DNA from 3 places in the Gordonia sp. w5E2 genome. Region 2 is predicted to be linked to each of the others. Evidence: predicted binding sites of a transcription regulator. Region 2 holds the regulator's gene; each other region holds the start of a gene.
What was found. Region 2 encodes LexA, which represses DNA repair genes until DNA is damaged. Its sites were predicted from a motif close to CGAACANNTGTTCG; they were not measured.
Positions count from the first base shown of each region.

Region 1: the regulator LexA is predicted to act here: its motif matches at 1,158-1,171, upstream of RND64_RS12810 (HNH endonuclease signature motif containing protein).
Region 3: the regulator LexA is predicted to act here: its motif matches at 1,377-1,390, upstream of RND64_RS10960 (HNH endonuclease signature motif containing protein).

Region 1 covers NZ_CP144213.1:2,850,789-2,853,053, reverse strand. The annotation lists gene RND64_RS12825 (cupin domain-containing protein) at 1-198, opposite strand, end outside; gene RND64_RS12820 (BatC protein) at 208-465, opposite strand; gene RND64_RS12815 (mycothiol transferase) at 636-1,097, shown strand; gene RND64_RS12810 (HNH endonuclease signature motif containing protein) at 1,200-2,265, shown strand, end outside.
Region 2 covers NZ_CP144213.1:2,159,360-2,161,624, forward strand. The annotation lists gene ptsP (phosphoenolpyruvate--protein phosphotransferase) at 1-1,020, shown strand, start outside; gene lexA (transcriptional repressor LexA) at 1,065-1,712, opposite strand; gene RND64_RS09860 (LysM peptidoglycan-binding domain-containing protein) at 2,029-2,265, shown strand, end outside.
Region 3 covers NZ_CP144213.1:2,420,314-2,422,578, forward strand. The annotation lists gene RND64_RS10960 (HNH endonuclease signature motif containing protein) at 1-1,348, opposite strand, end outside; gene RND64_RS10965 (sigma factor-like helix-turn-helix DNA-binding protein) at 1,637-1,909, opposite strand; partial or broken gene RND64_RS23130 (sigma-70 family RNA polymerase sigma factor) at 2,016-2,249, opposite strand.

The sequences.
Region 1 (2,265 bases), 690 kb from region 2:
TACCAGGCCGCCTTCCTTGGCCATCCGGATGAACGGTGCACGCACCCCGCGCTCGGCGATCAACTCGTCGACGCTGCGCGGCGAGAGAAGATCGTCGAAGTCGCGGGGGAGCGCGTCCGAACGGCTGAGCAGAGGTCGCCGGCCCCAGTAGTCACGCGCGAACACGTCGGGGTCGGTGGCTATGCAGCGGCTCAGCATGCTTGTCACTCAGGCGGTGCCGTCTGCGCCGCCGTCGTGGCCATCGGGGTTGGAGCCGCCGTCGGCTGGTCCTTCGCCGGGTGAGGCGGTTCCGTCTGCGCCGCCGTCGTGTCCGCCGGGGTTGGAGCCGCCGTCGGCTGGTCCTTCGCCGGGTGAGGCGGTGCCGTCTGCGCCGCCGTCGTGTCCGCCGGGATTCGAGCCGCCATCGGCAGGACCTTCACCCCCTGGGCTGGAGGTGGTGATGTCGTCGTCGTCGTCGAGTGCCATGGGTAAACCCTTTCCTCGTTGGGAGTCGCTCGGTTTGCGACTCCACACTCCACTATGTCGATATGTCACGCTCTTGACGAGGATTCGTCGACGAGGCTCGAACTTCGTTACTGCGCTGAGATGGCGGTTCCTGCAAGATCACGACGATCCGAACGTGACACGCTATAGCGATGGATCTCTGGTTTGAGGCCGCTCGCGACACCGCTGATCGATGCTGGGACGGCGTTCTGACTGCGCTCGACGGCGTGACCGATGCTGACCTCAACAGAAGCTTGCCGGTCGCAGGTTCCAACGCGCCGTATGCGATCGTCCACCACTGCATCGAGATGGCCCGCTGGTGGCTGGGAACATTCGGGTGCGGAATGGATCTGCCCCGTGATCGGTCGCGGGAGTTCGACGCGACGGGAACGCGCGATGATCTCGTCACACGCATCGCGCAGGTCCGCGCCGATATGGATGTGTGGTCGACGCGCATGGTGCGCGACGGAATTGCGGGCCGCGATGCACGCGGAACACGCGCGAAGGTCGACCTCGACACCGTCACGCCTCAGTGGGTGGTGCTGCATGTCGTACACGACTTGGCCCAGCACCTGGGCCAGCTTCAGATCACCCGCGATCTGTTGAGCGCCTGAATCCGCGATCGAAAGCTATTTCGATTTTTCCTCGACGCTGTCGGTATTGCCGGGTAGTGTAGAACACATATTCGACACGACGCGGGGCGGGGGTGGCGGAACGTGAACAGCAATCGCAATGACGTTGGGGCCGGTGGCGCGCCTTCGGCTTTGCGATCTGCTGCGGTGGGGTCTGCGGATGCGGTGGTGGCGGAGAAGCTGTCACGTCTTGCCGCGGTGTTGGATGAGTTGGCTGCCGTCGATGTGTCGCTGGTATCCGATGCCGCGCTGGTGGAAGCCACCGTCGAAGCGGAACGGTTGGCGTTGCGGACTGCGGGTGCGGTGACGGATCGCTTGATTGTGGAAGCGTCCGACCGGGATCTGCCCCGCGCGTTGGGTTTCCGCGATGTTCGGAACTTCATGGGGCAGGGTCTGCATATTGGTGATCCGGCGGCGCGGCATCGGGTGATCGCGGCGACCGGCTCGTTCACCACGATCTGCGGCGACCGACTGCCACCGTCGTGCCCGACGCTGGCCGGCTATGTGGTGGAGGGTCGGGTCGCCGGCGCACATGTGCGGGCGGTGCTCGAAGTGCTGGAGGCAATCCCCGGTGAGGTCTCGGCCGAGACAAAAGCCGCCGCCGAAGCACAGATGGCCGGCTACGCGGTCCAGTTCACGCCCGCCGAAATCACCAATTTGGGATCACGATTGTTGGCGCATCTCGATCCTGACGGGACGCTGACCACCTCGAAAGACCGCAAACGCCGCCGCCGCCTGTGGGTGAACCGGCAGAACGCGCAGTTGATGTCGCGGTTGACCGCCGACCTCGATCCGATCGCCCGCGCCCGCCTGGACACGGTGTTGGATGCGTGGGCCAAACCGGGCATGAATAACCCGGACGATCCGGAGTCGCCGGTCGGGCCGATCACGACCGCTAACGCCGAGCAGGTCGCGGCCGCCGCCCTGCGTGATGAACGCTCACCCGCGCAACGCAACCACGACGCCTTCTCCGCACTCCTGCAGCAAGTACTTGAATCAGGGATGTTGGGCAACACTCATCGCGGGTTGCCGATCCAGGTGATCGTCACCACCAGCCTGCGCGAGTTGGAGGAGCAGGCGGGGATCGCGCAGACCACGTCCGGAACACTGCTGCCGATCGGTGATGTGATCGAGATGGCCGCCTCGACCG
Region 2 (2,265 bases):
GTTTTGCTCGACGGAGGCGCGGGGTCGATCACCGTCGAACCAGAGGGGGCCGAGGCGCGTGAACTCGTCGAGCGCAGCGTTGCGGAGGCCGCGCTTGTTGCTGCGTGGCGTGGCCCCGGCCGGACTGCCGACGGCACCGCCGTCGCCATCCTCGCGAATGTTGCCGACGGCGTCTCCGCGCGCAGCGCTGCCGATGCGCCAGTCGAGGGCATCGGGCTGTTCCGCACCGAGTTGGCGTTTCTCGACAGGGCGGATGAGCCCGATGTGGACGAGCAGACGCGGCTGTACCGCGACGTGTTCGAGGCGTTCGCGGGCCAAAAAGTCGTCATCAGAACGCTCGACGCCGGTTCGGACAAGCCGCTGGCCTTCATCGAGCACCCGGACGAGGCGAATCCCGCACTCGGCGTACGCGGCAACCGCATCGGCGACGACCACCCCGACATCGTGCGAACTCAGCTCGACGCGATTGCGCGCGCGGCAGAGGAGTCCGGCACGACGCCGTGGGTCATGGCACCGATGATCGCCACGGCCGCGGAGGCCGCACAGTTCGCCGAACTCGTCCGTCAGCGTGGTCTGACGGCAGGCGTGATGATCGAGATCCCGGCAGCGGCGATCCTGGCGCCGGCGATTCTGGCCGAGGTCGACTTCGTGTCGATCGGAACCAACGACCTCACCCAGTACACGATGGCCGCCGACCGGATGTCGGCAGAACTCGCCGAACTCACCGACCCGTGGCAACCGGCGGTGCTCGCACTCATCTCGCAGGTTGCGACCGCCGGCGCCCAGCAGGGCAAACCCGTCGGAGTCTGTGGCGAGGCCGCGGCCGACCCGTCGCTCGCATGTGTGCTCGTCGGGCTCGGAGTCACCTCGCTGTCGGCGGCTCCGGCGGCGACGCCCGCAGTCGGAGCAAAGCTGTCGACGGTGACGATGGAGCAGTGCCGGGCTGCCGCCGCTGCCGCACTTGCCACCTCGAGTCCGGCACTCGCCCGACGCGCAGCCGCCGAGCAACTCGACGGCTGACACAGACCCCGCTGGTCAACGACCTGCGGGGCCCGTTCGGCGCATCAGACCCGTCGCATCACCGTGACGACTTTGCCGAGGATGGCGGCGTCGTCTCCGGGGATCGGATCGAAGAGCGGATTGTGCGGCATCAGCCAGACGTGGCCGTCTTTGCGCTTGAAGGTCTTCACCGTCGCCTCGCCGTCGATCATCGCTGCGACGATGTCGCCGTTGTCGGCGACATTCTGCTGACGCACGACAACCCAGTCGCCGTCGCAGATCGCGGCGTCGATCATCGATTCGCCGACGACGCGGAGCAGGAACAACGAGCCCTCACCGACGAGCTCACGCGGAAGCGGGAAGACGTCTTCGACCGCCTCCTCAGCGAGAATCGGACCGCCCGCCGCGATACGGCCGAGTACCGGAACGAACGTGGGGGTCGGGAGATCTCCGTTGATGGCATCGGAGTGATGTGCATCGGGAGCCTCGGAGACGTTGACCGCCCGCGGACGGTTGGCGTCGCGCTTCAACAGGCCCTTGCGCTCGAGGGTGCGCAACTGGTGTGCGACCGATGACGTGGACGTGAGGCCGACGGCGTCGCCGATCTCTCGGATGCTCGGCGGATATCCACGCTCGCGCACCGACTTTCGGATCACATCGAGGACGCCACGCTGGCGATCGGTGAGTGTTGCCTCGGCGACGGCCGGATGGATCGGTGCCTCCTCGCCGCCTCCACTCTTCTTGCCTTCGACGCTGCGACCGTTGCCCTTGGGCGACGACGGGCCGCGTCGTGACTTCTCTGTCATCGGTTCCGTCCTTCCTGATGTGTGAAGCGGGTGCTGTTGTGAACCGGGTGCTGCTGTGAAGCGGGGTGGGGTGCGTCTTTCTTCCATCGTCTGGCGCCGACAGTAGCGGAGGCCACTGACAACATCAAACATTTGTTCGACGTGTCGCAGGACTTTGTCGGACCCCTCTGGTAGAACTCGAACATCAGTTCATCGAACGCTTGATCGACCATTGGAGGTAGCGATGACCAGCTTGATGACCAACCCGGTGACCCGCACGATTCCCAGCACGTCGAGTGCATCCGCGGCAACACCGCCGACCACCCGATCTGCAACGCCGCGACCTGCATCGACGACGCGTCCCCGAGTTCACCGCGCCACGGTGGTCAGTGGACGTGCACCGTCGAATCCCGCGCGTAGCGACGAGCTAAGTGTGGCGGGGCGCGTTCGAACGACTGAGTCCCGACGGACCGCCGTCGCA
Region 3 (2,265 bases), 260 kb from region 2:
TGGTGAATTGGCCGGGTTTCGAGCCGACCCGCCGGTTGTGTACATCGCAGGCGGGAACCAACTGGTCGATGTCGGTGAGTCCGCCGTCGGCCCAGTCTTTGGCTGCGTGATGCATCTGCACCCGTGAAGCGGGCTGGTTGCAGCCGGGGGCGGAACACATTTTCCCGCCGGGTGAAGCAAAGGAGGCGAGTCGTTGTCCCAGCGACGCGATTCGCTTCGACCGCCCCAGGTAGAGCGGCACGCTGGTGTGCTCACCGAACACCGCCAAATACTGGCTGGCACCGGCAGAGGCGGCCATCTCGATCACGTCTTGGATGGGCAGCAGTGTTCCAGACGTGGTTTGTGCGATCCCTGCCTGTGCTTCGAGTTCGTGCAGGCTGGTGGTGACGATCACCTGGATCGGTAACCCGCGGTGAGTGTTGCCCAACATCCCTGATTCGAGTACTTGCTGCAGGAGTGCGGAGAAGGCGTCGTGGTTGCGTTGCGCGGGTGAGCGTTCATCACGCAGGGCAGCTGCCGCGACCTGCTCGGCGTTAGCGGTGGTGATCGGACCGACAGGCGACTCCGGATCATCCGGGTTGTTCATGCCGGGTTTGGCCCACGAGTCGAGCACCGTATCGAGTCGGGCGCGGGCGATCGGATCGAGGTCGGCAGTCAACCGTGACATGAGTTGCGCGTTCTGTCGGTTCACCCACAGGCGACGTCGACGTTTGCGGTCCTTCGCGGTGGTCAGCGTGCCATCAGGATCGAGATGCGCCAACAATCGTGAACCCAAATTGGTGATTTCGGCGGGCGTGAACTGGACCGCGTAGCCGGCCATCTGTGCTTCGGCGGCAGCTTTCGTCTCGGCCGACACCTCACTAGGGATCGCCTCCAACACCTCCAACACCGCACGCACGTGCGCGCCCGCGACCCGACCCTCTACGACATAGCCGGCCAGGGTGGGACACGACGGTGGCAGTCGGTCGCCGCAGATCGTGGTGAACGACCCGGTCGCAGCGATCACCCGATGCCGCGCAGCCGGATCACCAATATGCAGACCATGCCCCATGAAATTGCGAACATCGCGGAAACCCAACGCGCGGGGCAGGTCCCGGTCGGAGGCCTCCACAATCAACCGATCGGTGACAGCGCCCGCAGTCCGCAACGCCAGGCGTTCGGCCTCCACGGTGGCTTCCACCAGCGCCGCGTCCGACACCAACGACACATCGACGGCAGCCAACTCATCCAGCACCGCGGCAAGACGTGACAGCTTCTCCGCCACCACCGCATCCGCCGACCCCACCGCAGCGGTAGCCAAAGCCGAAGGCGCACCACCGGCCCCAACGCCATTGCTGTTGCTGTTCACGTGCCGCCACCCCCGCCCCACGTCGCGTCGAATATGTGTTCTACATTACCCGACAATACCGACAGCGTCGAGGAATTCTCGAACAATTTTTCGACCTTGTGGACACGCGTCTCGCCGAGTCCCGACCACCCATTTTTCGGTCCAGCGTTGCGGCGTTGAACAACTCGAGGTGCCAAGGATGCTCGTGATCGCCGATAACGCGACGGCGGCACGGTTCTCCGTGGCGATAGTTGCCAAACATTTAGCGCCACAGCGTGGTAGTTCGTCGTCGGCGGCGGGACGTGATCGTTACAGCAAGCCGGCCCGGTCGACCTCGGCGAGATCGACCGTGTCGGCGCCCACGGGGCCCTCCGCCAGCCGGGCGCGTGCTCGTCGGAGACTGGTTACCGCCCCGCTCGAGCACTCGAGCAGGACCGAGACCTCCTTGGCAGTCCAGCCCAAGACGTCGCGCAAGATCACCGTCGCTCGCTGCATCGGCGTCAACCGTTGCAGAGCGGCCACGAACGCCAGTCGCAGCGATTTCGCGCTGCAGATGGACCGACAGTGGGTCGTTGTCATCATGCAGCACATGGCGATCGGCGATCGGCAGCACCCAATGGTCCTCAGGCAGTGCCGAGCCGATGTCGGGACCCGGCTCACGCGGCCCGCTCAGGTCCATCGAGCGGGTCCGTCGACGAAAGCCGCGCAGAGCGTCCAAACACACGTTGGTGGCGATCTTGTACAACCATGACTGGTTAGAGCCTTTGGCGGGGTCGAATCGATCGGCGTGCTGCCACGCCCGCATCATCGTCTCCTGCGCCGCGTTCTCAGCATCAAACGGAGACGCCAACATGCGATAGCAGTACCCGGTCAGCTCTCGGCGATACTGCTCGGACGCCTCACTCACCGCATCGGCCTGCACATCGCCACCCCATGGC